2 regions of the Leeia sp. genome follow, and region 1 is predicted to be linked to the other one. Evidence: predicted binding sites of a transcription regulator. Region 1 holds the regulator's gene; the other holds the start of a gene.
What was found. The regulator sigma-54, encoded in region 1, starts transcription at its own class of promoters, with help from an activator protein. The targets are predictions, from matches to a motif close to CTGGCACGCTTCATGCTT.
Positions count from the first base shown of each region.

Region 1 (7,677 bases):
CAAAGATGCTTACGGCCCTTGCAGCAGATAGCGCTCGGCGGCGGCCAGATTGTCGGCGCGGCCCAATAGAACCAGCGTGTCCTCAGCCGCAATGCACAGGTCGGGTGTCGGGGTGAGCTGGCCGCCTTGCCGACGCCGTACCGTCCGGATGGATACTTCGAAAGGGCTCAAGTCCAGCTCGGCCAATGGTTTGCCCGCTGCATGCGCGTGCTCGGGCAGGGTGACGGAATGGAGCTGTGCTTCACGCCAGTCCAGGCCGTCATGGCTGTCGCTCTCACCGACGAATATGCCCCGGAACAAGGCATACTGTTGCTCCCGCGTGTCGCGGATGCGGCGCAGTACGCGGGAGAGGGGCGTGCCCAGCAGCATCAGGGTGTGGCTGGCCAGCATCAGGCTGCCTTCGAGGACTTCGGCCACCACTTCGGCAGCGCCGGCCTCCCGCAAGTGCTCGACTTCCCCTTGCCCCTGGGTGCGGACGATCACCGGCAGGCCAGGTTGCAGACTATGTACATGGCTGATGATCTTGCGGGCCTGGTGGGTGTCATCAAAGGTCACCACCACTGCCCGGGCACGTTTCAGCCCGGCGGCCAGCAGGGCTTCACGCTTGCCGGCGTCACCAAACACCACGGTTTCGCCTGCGGCAGTCGCTTCGGCGACCCGCTCCGGGTCAAGATCCAGCGCCATGAAGGGGACGTCTTCCTGACTGAGAATGCGGGACAGGTACTGCCCACTGCGGCCATAGCCACACAGGATGACATGACCGTCGTGTTCCATGCTCTGCATGGCGATGCGCGTCAGCTGCAGCGACTGGCTCATCCATTCGGAACGCACCAGTCGCAGCACCAGCTTGTCGCTACGCTGGATCAGCAGCGGCGCGGTGAACATGCTGAGCACCATGGCGGCCAGCAGACCTTGCTGAATGGCGGGTGGCAACAGGCTGTGCCCCTCGGGTGTGGCCAGCGCCAGCAACACAAAGCCGAACTCACCCGCTTGGGCCAGGTGCAAACCGGTGCGCAATGCCACTCCACTCGGGTGACGGAAGAGTCGGGACAGACCGCTGATGATCAACAGTTTGCCCGGCTGCAGCAGGGCGAAGAACAGCAGCACCCATGGCCAGACATGCCACAGCTGGCGCAGGTCCAGCCGCATGCCGATGGTGACGAAAAACAGTCCCAGCAGCACATCGCGGAACGGGCGAATGCTGTCTTCCACTTCAAAGCGATACTCGGTTTCCGAGATCAACATGCCAGCGAGGAAGGCCCCCAGCGCCAGCGACAGCTGCGCCAGCGAGGTCAGCCAGGCAATGCCCAGTGTGACCAGCAAGACATTGAGGATGAACAGTTCACTGGAGTGTTGCCGTGCCACCAGATGAAACCAGCGGCGCAGCAGCTTGTCGCCAAAATAGAAAATAGCGGCCAGCACCACCACGGCCTGCAGAGCTGCAATACCCAGCTGCTTAAGCAGGGCGGGTCCGCTGGGTGCCAGGGTCAGTGCCGGCACCAGGATCAGCAAGGGCACCACTGACAAATCCTGGAATAGCAACACCCCAAATACTTGCCGGCCATGGGGGCTGTCCAGCTCACGGCGCTCACTCAGTAATTTGCTGACTATGGCGGTGGAGGACATCGCTAGGATGCCCCCCAGCGCCAGCCCGGCTTTCCAGTCCAGTTGCAGCAGCATGGCCAGCAGTGGGGTGATCGCGAGGCTGAGCAGGACCTGTGCGCCACCCAGTCCGAGCACACTGCTGCGCATGCTCTTCAGACGCGACAAGCTGAATTCCAGTCCGATGGAGAACATCAGGAACAGGACACCCACCTCCCCGAGGATCTCGGTGCCTTCGCTTTCCGGCATCCAGTGCAGCAGATGCGGGCCGATCAATACCCCAACCAGCAGGTAACCCAGAATCGGCGGCTGCTTCAGCAAACGGCAGGCCACCACCACCAGCACCGCAATGGCCAAGAGCAGCAGGACGGGTTGCAGGGCACCACTCATGGATTAGGCCAAGGGTCAGGTTGCAGACCATTTCAGCTTAACACAGCTCATGCGACAGCCAAGCAATAATCCGGCCAGATGCCGTGTGTACATTGGGAGGGCGCGCGCATGCTGCTATACTGTGTACCCATGAGTGATTATTCCTCCCTGTCCGCCATGCCGGCGGATGACGATTCCTTGCTGGCGACGACGCGGCGCGTATTGCGGGTCGAGGCCGAGGCGCTGACCGCACTGGCCGATCGGCTGGATGGTCAGGCGCTGCGAGCTTTGCAGGTGCTGCGGGATTGTCGTGGTCGAGTGGTGGTCAGTGGCATGGGCAAGTCCGGCCATATCGCGGGCAAGATTGCGGCGACCTTGGCGAGTACCGGTACGCCCGCATTTTTCCTGCACCCGGCAGAGGCCTGCCATGGCGACTTGGGGATGCTGACCCAGGATGACGTGCTGCTGGCGCTGTCCTACTCCGGCGAGAGTGATGAACTGCTGGCCCTGTTGCCCTATCTGAGACGGCAGAAGATTCCGCTGGTGGTGCTCACCGGTAATCCCGGCTCCAGTCTGGCCAAGGCCGCCGAGGTGGTGCTGGATGCCGGGGTACGGGAAGAGGCCTGCCCATTGGGGTTGGCGCCCACCACCAGCACCACGGCTGCACTGGCTCTGGGTGATGCACTGGCGGTGGCGCTGCTGGAATGGCGCGGGTTTGGTGCGGATGACTTTGCCCTGTCACACCCCGGTGGACGCTTGGGACGACGCCTGCTGATTCAGGTGGCTGACCTGATGCATGCCGGTGAGCACTTGCCGGTGGTGCGCATCAGCGATGTGTTGCCGCAGGCGCTGGAAGTGGTTACCCGCAAGCGTCTGGGGTTTGCCGCAGTGCTGGATGACACGGGAGCCCTGGTAGGCATCTTTACCGATGGCGACCTGCGGCGGGCGGTCTCCCGCTTTGCGGATTTGCGCAGCGTGACCGTGGGGCAAGTCATGACCCCGAAGCCACGCTGTGTACAGGCGGATACCCTGGCCGTCGAGGCGATAGCCTTGATGGAACAGGCACCCAAAATCACCAGCTTGCTGGTGCTGGATGAACAACAACAGCTGGTCGGCGCCATACACCTGCACGACCTGCTGAATGCAGGCTTGCTGTGAGCCGGAACACAATGACTGATCTTTCCCCAGAACTGCGTAGCAGAGCCCAGGCCATACGGCTGATGGCATTTGATGTTGATGGCGTGTTGACCGATGGCAAGCTCTATCTGAACGACGCTGGCGAAGAAATGAAAGCCTTCAATACGCTGGACGGGCACGGGCTGAAGATGCTGCAGGCCAGCGGTGTGGCGGTGGCCATCATCACCGGACGTCGCTCGCGTACGGTGGAACTGCGGGCGACGAATCTCGGCATACCGCACGTGTTTCAGGGCGTGGAAGACAAGCGCAGCTGTTTTCTGGCGCTGTTGGCTGAGTTGCAGCTGAGCCCGGCACAGGCCGGTTTCATGGGTGACGATGTAGTGGATTTGCCGCCCATGCGTAGCAGTGGGCTGGCGGTGTCTGTGCCGGCAGCACCGGCGGTGGTGCAGCAGCATGCCCACTGGGTGACCCAGCGGGCGGGTGGCGAGGGCGCGGCGCGGGAACTGTGTGAGCTGATCATGGCCGCGCAAGGTACGCTGGATGCGCAACTGGCGCGGTATCTGGACTGAGCATGCCACAGTTCCTCAAGGGTGCGCCCTGGTTTCTGGTGCTGGTGCTGGCCTTGCTGTCCGGACTGGCTGCCTGGCTCGAACGCGTGGTCAACGCGCCTGCCGCGGCACGAGATGGCAGCAGCCGGCATGACCCAGATTACATCATTGAGCAGTTTGAAGCCCAGCGCTACGGACCCGCCGGCAATCTGGAATACCGCCTTACCGCAGCGCATCTGGAGCACTATCCGGATACCGACAGCAGCGAGCTGCGCGATGCGCGCCTGGTGCAGATGCTGCCGAATCAGCCACAGCTGGTGATTGTGGCCAGCCGGGCGACGCTGGACCGGAGCCAGAAGCGGGTCATCTTCAATGAAGGTGTGATCATTACCCAGGCCGCCTGGCAAAAGCAGCTTCCCATTACCCTGACCACACGCAACCTGACGGTATGGACAGACCGCAAGCTGGCACAGACGGAAGCACCGCTGCAGCTGGTGCAGGGCAGCAGCAGGGTGGATGCCGTAGGGATGGTGATGGATCAGCAGGCGCGCAAGATCACCTTGAAACATCATGTGAGGGCAAATTATGTACAAGCGAAGTAAGGGGTGGCTGGCGTCCGCCTGTGGCCTGATGTTGCTGTCGCTATGGGCGCACGCCGAGACGGCTGACCGGGACAAACCCATCAATATCCAGGCAGATACCGTGACGCTGGACATGAACAAGGGTACCCGGCAGTTTATTGGCAATGTCCTGATCGTGCAGGGCACCCTGCGGGTGCAGGCCGAGCGGATTGATGTGACCACCAATGATGTGGGCGACATGAAAGCCGTTGGCGTGGGCCGGCCGGTGCAGTTCCGCCAGAAGCAGGACAATGTGGATGAGTATGTGGAAGGGTATGGCGACCGGATGGAGTACGACAGCGCCAAGAACCAGCTGCAACTGCTGGGCAACGCCCGGGTGAAGCGGGGGCTGGATGAGGTGAAAGGGTCCAGCATCTTTTATGACTCGGTCACGCAGCAATATTCCGTCAAAGGCGGCGCCAGTACCACCACCAGCCCTGAAGGGGGCGGCCGGGTCACGGTGACCATTACGCCGAAGCCGCGCCCCGCTGCGCCAGCTGCGACCCCGACGCCCGCTCCGGCACCCCAATGACAGCCGGGCGCAGGGGCCCGCATACTGGTATGATGATTTCATGAGCAAGCTGCGCGCAGAACAATTGCAGAAACGCTACCGCGGACGCACCGTGGTGCATGATGTCAGCCTCTCGGTAGAGAGTGGCGAGGTGGTCGGTCTGCTGGGCCCCAATGGGGCAGGCAAAACCACCAGCTTCTACATGATCATCGGTCTGGTGCCCGCCAATGGCGGGGCGGTGTATCTGGACGACAAGGACATGCGCCACTGGCCGATTCACCGCCGGGCGCGTGCCGGGCTGGGCTATTTGCCGCAGGAGGCTTCCATTTTCCGCCGCATGACGGTGGCGGAAAACGTGCTGTCCATTCTGGAGCTGCACGAGCCCAACGAAAAGAAGCGTATGGCACGGCTGGAAACCCTGCTTGGCGAGCTGCACGTGACCCACTTGCGTGACCAGATGCCACAGAGCCTGTCAGGGGGGGAGCGCCGACGGGTGGAGATCGTGCGGGCACTGGCCAGCAACCCCAAGTTCATCTTGCTGGATGAGCCGTTCAACGGTGTGGACCCGATCGCCGTGGCCGATGTGCAGCGGATGATCGGTTTTCTCAAGGATCGCGGCATTGGCGTGCTGATCACCGACCACAAGGTGCGTGAAACGCTGGATATCTGCGACCGGGCCTATATCATCGCCGAAGGCAAGGTGCTGGCCGATGGTCACCCGGAGCAGCTGGTTGCCAATGAGGCGGTCCGCAAGGTGTATCTGGGTGAAAGCTTCACCCTGTAGCGGGCAGCAATGAAACCGACCCTGCAACTCAAGCTGTCACAACAGCTGACCCTGACACCGCAGCTGCAACAGGCCATCCGCTTGCTGCAGCTCTCCACGCTGGACATGCAGCAGGAGCTCGATCAGTTCATCGAACTCAACCCGATGCTGGAACGGGCTGATGGGCCGGATGATGTTGCGGAGCCTGTGGCGGAAGGCGATTCGGTCGAGCTGAATGACGCCTGGCAAGCCGCAGGCGAGGCACTGGGCGAGCTGAGCTGGGCCGCTGCGGGCAATGGCAGCCCGGACGATGAGGATGAAGAGCGGGACTGGATGCAGCAAACGCCGGAGTCCATCTCCCTGCGCGAGCATCTGCTGGCCCAGCTGGGGGAGATGAAGCTGCCCCAGCGCGATGCAGTATTGGCCAGCCTGATCGTGGAGGCGCTGGATGAGGACGGCTACCTGCTGGGCGGGCTGGAGGAGCTGATCGACCTGGGTCCGGACGAATGGGAGGTCGACGAAGAGGAATGGCGCATCGCGCTGCGCTATGTGCAGCATTGTGAGCCCGCAGGAGTCGCCGCCCGCGCATTGCCTGAATGTCTGCAACTGCAACTGCTGCGTCTGCCGGATTCCGACGTACGGCAGATGGCCCTGACCTTGGTACTTGATCATCTGGACTTGCTAGGTGCGCGAGACTATACCAAACTGAAGAGACGGCTACAGTGCGATGACGACATGCTGCGGCAGGTGCAACAGCTGATCGGCAGCCTGGATCCGAAGCCGGGGCGCCCCTTTTCGACGGAGAAACCACGCTATGTGGTGCCGGATGTGGTGGTGGTCAAGCAAAAAGGTAAATGGGTGGCGCATTTGAATGCCGATGCCGTCCCCAAGCTGAAAGTGAACCAGTTGTACGCCAGTATCCTGACCCAACATCGCGGTGCCGACGGCAAGGGCTTGCAGGAGCAACTGCAGGAGGCGCGCTGGATGGTGAAAAACGTGCAGCAGCGTTTTGCCACCATTCTTCGGGTATCGCGAGCCATCGTTGAGCGGCAGTGGCGTTTCTTCGAGCATGGTGACGTGGGCATGGTCCCCTTGGTGCTGCGCGAGATTGCAGACGAGCTGGACTTGCACGAATCGACTGTCTCCCGTGTCACCAACCAGAAATATTTGCTGTCCCCCCGCGGAATTTTTGAACTCAAGTACTTCTTTGGCAGTCGATTAGAGACAGATACCGGTGGTGCCTGTTCGGCCACAGCCATACGGGCGCTGATCAAGCAATTGATACAAGCGGAGGACCCAGCCAGACCCTTGAGTGATAGTCAGTTGTCGGACATGTTGGCAAATCAGGGGGTAGTGGTTGCTCGCCGCACGGTGGCGAAATACCGTGAAGCGATGCACATTGCACCCGTCAATCTGCGCAAGGCGCTATAGGGCAGAGCCGGTTGAGCGGTGTCTGACCCGAGTTTTCCCCAGGAGGTAAACCATGAATCTGACCATGAGCGGACACCATCTTGAGATCACCCCGGCCATCCGGGAATACATGACCTCCAAGCTGACGCGGGTGACGCGCCACTTTGATCATGTGCTGGACGTGAATGTGATCATGTCGGTGGACAAACTGGTCCAGAAAGTGGAGGCCACGCTCCATGTGCGCGGTAACGACATCTTTGCCGAATCAAGCGACAGTGATCTGTACGCAGCCATTGACGCCCTGATCGACAAGCTGGACCGTCAGGTCCTGAAACACAAGGAAAAGCGGGCTGATCGTCGCCATGATGGCGGTTCGTTGAAGCATCTCCATGGTGAGGCGGCTGAATAAGCGTCGCGCCGAAGCGGTGCAAACAGGAGTACAATGCCACGGCGAGGCAGGGGTTCCCTGCCTCGCCGTTTTGTTTTGCACCGTACCCGAGGGGGATGCCCTCCCGAGGTGGAGCGTGCCGCCCACTGGCGAGCCTAATTCATGAGTTTTTTACACAAGATATTGCGTCCCGGCCATGTTGTGCTGGATCTGGATGTCAGCAGCAAGAAGCGGGTGTTTGAGCAGGTTGGCCTGCTGGCCGAGAATGACTACCAGATTGCCCGCAGCAAGGTGACAGACAGCCTGTTTGACCGGGAAAAACTGGGGTC
Region 1 covers NZ_JAYREC010000007.1:103,876-111,552, forward strand. Annotated here, with positions in the region: gene ACE3O2_RS16575 (monovalent cation:proton antiporter-2 (CPA2) family protein) at 10-1,992, opposite strand; gene ACE3O2_RS16580 (SIS domain-containing protein) at 2,122-3,129, shown strand; gene ACE3O2_RS16585 (KdsC family phosphatase) at 3,141-3,677, shown strand; gene lptC (LPS export ABC transporter periplasmic protein LptC) at 3,680-4,258, shown strand; gene lptA (lipopolysaccharide transport periplasmic protein LptA) at 4,242-4,808, shown strand; gene lptB (LPS export ABC transporter ATP-binding protein) at 4,849-5,571, shown strand; gene ACE3O2_RS16605 (RNA polymerase factor sigma-54) at 5,581-6,981, shown strand; gene hpf (ribosome hibernation-promoting factor, HPF/YfiA family) at 7,034-7,369, shown strand; gene ACE3O2_RS16615 (PTS sugar transporter subunit IIA) at 7,511-7,677, shown strand, end outside.

Region 2 (7,677 bases), on a different contig from region 1:
AGTCCGCTGCCGCCATCGCCGCCACGTGCCGCATTGCCGCGCTCAAACGGCTGCAGCAGGCGGGCCACCTCCGCTTCCGGAATACCCTGCCCATGGTCACGTATCTGCAGCCAGACCTGCTGCGCATCCTGTCCGGTTTGTACGATGACTGGTGGCGCGCCATAGCGGAAGGCATTGTCCAGCAGATTACCCAGCAGGCGGCTCATCGCCAGCGGCTGCAGTGCCAGCTTTGGCAGCGGTTCTGCCGCCAGGTGCAGCTGTAGCTGCCCTGAGGGGTATTTATCTGGCAACGGTCGCAGCAGTTCATGCAGCTCGGTCACCTCCGCCCGTTCTTTGGGGCCGCCACCGATATAGATCATGAATTGCTGCACGATGCGTTCCATATCCTGCAGGTCGCCCAGCATGCCGTCGCGCAGGCTGTCGTCATGCATCATTTCAACCGCCAGCCGCATCCGGGTCAGCGGGGTACGCAGGTCATGGCTGATGCCCGCCAGCATCAGTCGTCGGGCATCGTCTGCATCGCGCAGCGACGTCACCATCTGGTTGAACTGATCCGTCAGCAGCCGCAGCTCTTGCGGGCCGCTCGACACCAGCAGCGGCGGTGACTGTCCTTCCGCCAGCAACTTGCTGGCCATCCCCAGTGCGCGCAGGGGCCGGTTCAGGCGCCAGACAAAGAAGGATGCGCCCAACATGGCAAGCAGGGTAAAGCTGCTGATACCCACCAGCAACGGCCATCGCCGTTCATTGCGAATACGCCCAAGCGGAATGGACAACCAGTACGGGCGCTCCAGCACATCGACTTGCAGCCACAAACGCCAGTTGGGCTGGCGCTGGACGCGCACGGCATGAATCGGCAGCTGGTCCGCTTGCAGCTGCCGCACAATCGCCTGCTCTTGCGCCGGGATATTGTTGTCTGCAGGCGGATAAGCCTCACTCAGTGGATATAGGTTGGGACCATAGGGCCGGTTGTAGGCACGCAGCCATTGCGCCCGCTGCGCCTCCGGCACGGCCTCCAGCTGCCCCTCCAGTTCGGACAAGGTATCCAGCACCTGTTCACTCAGCTGCCCCGCCACCAGATTTTGCCGGTAGTAGCGCAACACGCCCCAGGCAAACCATTGCGACAACAGCAAGGTCACGATGACCACGACGGCCAGTCGGCCAAACAGGGTGCGCGGCATCCAGCGCTGCAGGTTCAGGCGTGTCATGTCTGCATGATACGACCAAGCCGCCCGCTTTGCCGATCTGCCACACGCCTCAGTTGTAAATCGCTGTAACGCAAGCCATGTGGCCGCTCGCTTTTTTACAGCCCGTACCCGCCCAGACACAACTGGCTTACACGCGGACCGCAGACTGCGGTCCATGGCAAACGCCATATCACCCTTAAGACCACACAGGAGCTGCACATGAAACACATTCTGTTGATGAGTGCCCTCACCCTCTCGCTCACCTCGCTGCTGGCCCATGCCGAGCGTGAACCCGCACCGCAGACCGATCACCCCACGTCCATCAATGACCGCCAGCAAGAGCAGCGTGAGCGCATTGAACAGGGTGTGAAAAGTGGCGAACTGACCTGGCACGAAACCGCCCGTCTGGCCCGCGAGCAGCGGCACATCAAACGGGAAGAGGCCCGCTATCGTGCGGATGGCGAGTTGACCGCCCGCGAGCGTGCGGATTTGCAGCGCGATCTGAACAAAGCCTCCCGCGACATTCATGGGCAGAAGCATGATGCGCAGGATCGTGATCGCCACGGCGGCCGCCGCCGCTGAGCCCAGCATCTGTAAATACCTGTAACCCAGAACCGCCAGCGGTACGCCTTTTTACAAAGCGCCCCCCTGGCGGACACAAAGCACTTACAGCCCGGGTTCACACTAACGACGTCATCACCTGATCATGGAGTTTAAAATCATGAAAATCTCTCTGCTGATGTTAACCCTGCTGCTGGCTGTTGGCGTGGCTCGGGCCGAAGACACCCCGACACAAAATGAGGCGCCCAAGACCCTGGAGCAACGTGAACAACAATTGCAATCGCAAATTGAGCGCGGCCTGCAAAGCGGCAACCTGACCCAAGGCGAGGCGGATCGCCTGAAAGCCGAGCTGGACCGTATCAAGAAACGGGAAGCCGAGCTGCGTGCTGACGGCACCCTCACCGGGCAGGAGCGTGCCCGACTGGAACATCGCCTTAATGAATTGAAACATGACATTCAGCATGAGAAGCGGGATGCCAAGCGTAGCCAGCACCAAGGTGAGGGTCAGGAGGGTGAACATCAGGGCCGCGGTGAGCACAAGGATGGTGAGCACGGTGGCCGAGGCGGGGACAAAGGCGGCAAAGGCAAAGGCGGCTAAGCACAGCCTTATCCCAGCCCCCGGCTGTGCAAGCAGCCGGGGGCTGGGGCATTCAAGCCCGTCTGTACATCGAAGGGCAGCCGCCTTCAAGGTGTGGTAGTCGCACCATCTGGAACAAACACATAGCCGAAGCCCCACACGGTCTGGATAAAGCCCGGCTGCGACGGGTCGGCCTCAATCAGTTTGCGCAAGCGTGATATCTGCACATCGACACTGCGATCAAACGCTTCAAATTCCCGGCCACGCGACAACTCCAGCAAGCGCTCACGCGACAGCGGGTGACGCGGATGCATGGCCAACACCTTGAGCAGGCTAAACTCAGCCTGCGACAAGGGGACTTCAACCTCGCCACGAAACAGCTTGCGTTGCCCCGCATCCAGCCGGTAATCGGCAAAGACATAGACCTCTTCCGGATCCAGCGCCGCCGCCAGCGCGGGCACCTCCCCCTGACGCCGCAGCACCGCCTGGATGCGTGCCAGCAATTCTCGCGGATTGAACGGTTTGGGCAGGTAGTCATCCGCCCCCATCTCCAGTCCGATGATGCGGTCCACGTCGTCACCACGGGCGGTCAACATGATGATGGGCAAATTGTCGTTGCGCGCACGAATCTTGCGGCACACCGACAAACCATCTTCACCCGGTAACATCAAGTCCAGGATCAACAGATGCGGGCGTCGCTGCTGCAGCCGTTTTTCCAGCTGGCTGGCGTCTGCATAGACGTCAACGTCAAAGCCCTGCTCGGTGAGGTAGCGGGTCAACAGCTCGCGAATGCGGGCATCGTCATCAATCAGCAGCAGGCGTCGGGATGGGCTTGTCATGCCTTGTACTGTAGGGGAGCCGGCTGCGTTCTGCCAAGCCCCTGTTGCACCACAAGCGTAAAAAGCCTGTGGTAAACAGCGGTCAGGTTACAGCTTTTTACACGGTTCCCACAGCGCGACACAATGCAGATACACTCCTGCATCATACTGCCTTCATCCCGTTTTCCGCCTTGCACCCGAGCCTGATCATGCGCGCCCACCCCTTGCTTGCCATGCTGCTATTGCTTGCCTCTCTTGGCAGCACGGCGCATGCAGAAACGCCGGATCAGGGCAGCAATCTGCCGCCCAAGCTGGCTGAGCGCTGGCAACTGCGCGAGAAGCGCCTGCAGCAAGCGCTGGAAAACGGCGACATCACTCCTGAGGCCGCCGCGCGGCTACGGGAACGCTGGGCACGGCAGGCGGCCACCATTGAAAAAGCCCGTGGCCAGCTGCTTGACGGCAAGTCACCGGGGAGCAAACCCGGCAAACCCCAGCCAGAGAGCCTGCAGCCGCAACCGGAAACCCCGGCGCTGGATAACCTGCCGGCCCGCAAGGCCCTGCGCGAAGCCCGCAAAGCAAAGGAAGCACAAAAGACAGAAGCGGATGCAGAAGGACAACGAGGCCGCGAGGGCGGTGGCCGGCGCGGGCGCGATGGCGGTGGCTCCGACCGCGGGGGTCGTGATGGGGGAGGGCACGGCGGCAAAGGCAAAGGCTGAGCCGTCGGCAGCAAACAAAACGCCCCGGCGCAAACCGGGGCGTTTTGTCATCCTGTAACCGCGTACTTACAGGCTGTAGTACATCTGGAATTCCACCGGGTGGGTGGTCATCCGGGTCTTGTTCACTTCTTCCATCTTCAGCTCAATGTAAGCGTCGATGAAGTCGTTGCTGAACACACCGCCACGGGTCAGGAACTCGCGGTCAGCATCCAGCGCGGCCAGTGCTTCTTCCAGGCTGGCGCACACGGTCGGGATCAGCTTGTCTTCTTCCGGCGGCAGGTCGTACAGGTTCTTGTCTGCCGGATCGCCCGGGTGAATCTTGTTCTGGATACCGTCCAGACCCGCCATCATCAGTGCGGCAAAGCACAGGTACGGGTTGGCCAGCGGATCCGGGAAGCGGGTCTCGATACGGCGCGCCTTGTCGGAAGCCACGTGCGGAATACGGATGGAGGCCGAACGGTTCTTGGCCGAGTAAGCCAGCTTCACCGGTGCTTCGTAATGCGGCACCAGGCGCTTGTAGGAGTTGGTACCCGGGTTGGTGATGGCATTCAGGGCCTTAGCGTGCTTGATGATACCGCCGATGTAGTACAGGGCCATCTCGGACAGACCGGCGTAGCCATTACCGGCAAACAGGTTCTTGCCATCCTTCCAGATGGACTGGTGCACGTGCATGCCCGAACCATTGTCACCCACGATCGGCTTCGGCATGAAGGTGGCCGTCTTGCCGTACTGGTGCGCCACGTTGTGCACCACGTACTTCAGTACCTGAGTCCAGTCGGCACGTTCCACCAGGGTGGAGAACTTGGTGCCGATTTCGCACTGACCGGCGTTGGCCACTTCATGGTGGAACACTTCCACCGGAATGCCCAGCTCTTCCAGAATCAGCACCATTTGCGCACGGATGTCGTGCAGGGCATCCACCGGCGGTACCGGGAAGTAGCCGCCCTTCACGCCCGGACGGTGGCCCATATTGCCACCCTCGTACTTCTTGGCAGAAGACCAGGAGGCCTCTTCCGATTCGATCTCGACAAAGCAGCCGGACATGTCCACGTTCCAGCGCACGCTGTCGAAAATGAAGAATTCAGGTTCCGGGCCAAAGTAGGCGGTATCACCAATGCCGGAGGCCTTCAGGTAGGCTTCAGCACGCTTGGCGATGGAGCGCGGGTCACGGTCATAACCCTTGCCGTCGGCCGGTTCGATCACGTCGCAGGTCAGGAACACGGTCGGTTCGTCGAAGAACGGGTCCAGCTTGGCGGTATTCGGGTCCGGCAGCAGCAGCATGTCGGAAGCCTGAATGCCCTTCCAGCCACCAATCGAAGAACCATCAAACGCGTGTCCGCGCTCGAACCACTCGTCGTCCACCACGTGGGACGGCACGGTCACGTGCTGTTCTTTACCCTTGGTATCGGTAAAACGCAGGTCGACGAATTTGACGTCGTTTTCCTTGATCAGCTTCAGTACATCGGCGATGGCCATTGCAGTCTCCTGATGGATGTCTTTTGGTTGAATGCCTCATGCGCCTTTTTTCAGGGCGCCGGGTAACGGCAGACTATGTAGCATGAAGCATGCCAGCCTTTTTTCACCATCCGGGTGCGTTCCAGCCAGCACAACCTCCACGAACCGCACCATGATAGTGCAACCCTCTTGAAAATGCACAACCATGGTGCGCCATGCAAGTCGGCTGCTGCCATCTGGCACTCATGCGATAATGTGCGCCTGTTTGATGACTCAAGGATGACTGACCGATGAGCGAAGCCAACGACATCCTGTTGCGCGCCAAATCGCGCGGCGCACAGCTGGGCCTGCCTTATGCAGGCGCCCTGCAGCCGGACGAAGCCCATGCCCTGCTGCAACACAATCCCCACATCAAACTGGTCGATGTCCGCTCTGCCGCCGAATGGGCGTTGGTCGGCCGCGTGCCGGGTGCCATCGAAATCGAATTCAAAACCTGGCCGGGCATGCAGCCCAACCCCAACTTTCTGGCCCAGCTGAAGGCTCAGGTCGATCCCGAATCAGTGGTGCTGTTTCTGTGCCGCACCGGCGCCCGCTCACATGATGCCGCCGCGCAAGCCCAGCAGGCTGGCTACAGCGCCAGCTACAACGTGCTGGAAGGCTTCGAGGGCGACAAGGACGGCAACGGTCACCGGGGGAACGTCTCCGGCTGGAAGGCCCGCAAACTACCATGGATGCAGGGGTAAGCATGATGGACCGCTACGCGGTAATCGGCAATCCGATTGCCCACAGCAAATCGCCGCGCATTCACGCTGCCTTTGCAGCGGCCGAACAGCAGGCACTCCACTACGAGGCCCTGCTTGCCCCGCTGGATGGCTTTGTGGTGACGGTTGACACCTTCCGCCAGCAAGACGGGCGTGGTCTGAATGTCACCGTACCGTTCAAGCTGGAAGCATTTGACTACGCCCGCCAGCACGGCACGCTGACAGCCCGTGCTGAGCTAGCAGGCGCCGTCAACACCTTGCGTTTCGACGGCGTGCAGGTGCTGGGGGACAACACCGATGGTGTCGGCCTGGTGCATGACCTGCAACACAACCTGGCCTGTCCGCTCAGTGGCAAACGCGTGTTGCTGCTCGGCGCAGGTGGTGCTGCTCGGGGCGCCCTGCTCCCGCTATGGCAGGCCCAGCCCTCTGCACTGTGGATTGCCAACCGTACTGCCGACAAAGCGGTGCAGCTGGCCCGATTGCTGAATCAGCCCGCCGTTGAGGGATGTGGCTATCCAGATCTCGATGGTCAGCGTTTTGATGTGGTCATCAATGCCTCGTCCAGCAGTCTGGGCGCAGAAACCCTGCCCTTGCCAGCCGGGCTGTTTGCCCCGGATGCACTGGCCTATGACATGATGTACGCTGACACCCCGACCGCCTTTCTGCAACAAGCGCGCAGTCTGGGGGCCAGCCGTATTGCCGATGGCCTCGGCATGCTGCTGGAACAGGCGGCTGAAGCCTTTCTGCTGTGGCGGGGCGTACGGCCTGATACGGCACCGGTCCGCAGCCTGCTGCGACCCACCCCTCTGTGGATGAACTGATGGAACAGACGCTCAATACCGCGCCCTTGCCCCCCGCCACCCCGCCCCGCAAACGTGGCTTCTGGTTCTGGACGAAGCGTATCCTGTGGTGGGGCTTTCTGCTGGCCATCGTGTACAACCTGTGGATTTTTCTGCACATCTGGTGGTGGGTAGACCACAATCCGGACAATACTGCCTTCATGCGCGAGCAGCTAGCCGAGATCCGTGAAGACAACCCCAACGCCGAGCTGCAGCATGAATGGGTTCCTTACGAGAAAATCTCCCGCAACCTGAAAGCCGCGCTGATTGCCTCGGAAGACGCCAAGTTTGCCGACCATAATGGCTTCGACATTGAAGGCATCAAGCTGGCCTTCCAGAAAAACCTCAAGCAAGGCAAGATCGTGGCGGGCGGCTCCACCATCAGCCAGCAGCTGGCGAAGAACCTGTTCCTGTCCTCCAAGCGCACCCCTTGGCGCAAGGCGGAAGAAGCCTTGATCACCGTGATGTTGGAACAGATGATGAGCAAGGAACGGATCTTCGAGATCTACCTGAACAGCATCGAGTGGGGGGAAGGGGTGTTTGGAGCGGAGGCCGCCGCCAGGCACTACTATGGCCGCAGCGCCAGCAGCCTGAGTGCAGGCCAGGCCGCCAAACTGGCGGCCATGGTTCCCAACCCGCGTTACTTTGACAAAAACCGGCGCGACCGCAAGCTGCTGCGCAAGACCGGCATCATCCTGCGGCGCATGGGATCATCCGAGCTCCCCGATTAAGCGGCCTGCGGTGTGCGTCGATGCGACGCCACCGC
Region 2 covers NZ_JAYREC010000003.1:427,387-435,063, forward strand. Annotated here, with positions in the region: gene ACE3O2_RS10870 (ATP-binding protein) at 1-1,205, opposite strand, end outside; gene ACE3O2_RS10875 (hypothetical protein) at 1,404-1,766, shown strand; gene ACE3O2_RS10880 (hypothetical protein) at 1,906-2,343, shown strand; gene ompR (two-component system response regulator OmpR) at 2,430-3,161, opposite strand; gene ACE3O2_RS10890 (hypothetical protein) at 3,350-3,856, shown strand; gene glnA (glutamate--ammonia ligase) at 3,923-5,332, opposite strand; gene ACE3O2_RS10900 (rhodanese-like domain-containing protein) at 5,602-6,054, shown strand; gene aroE (shikimate dehydrogenase) at 6,057-6,893, shown strand; gene mtgA (monofunctional biosynthetic peptidoglycan transglycosylase) at 6,893-7,642, shown strand.
Region 2: a site for sigma-54 is predicted at 5,411-5,428, ahead of glnA (glutamate--ammonia ligase). Genes of this name have one in related genera too.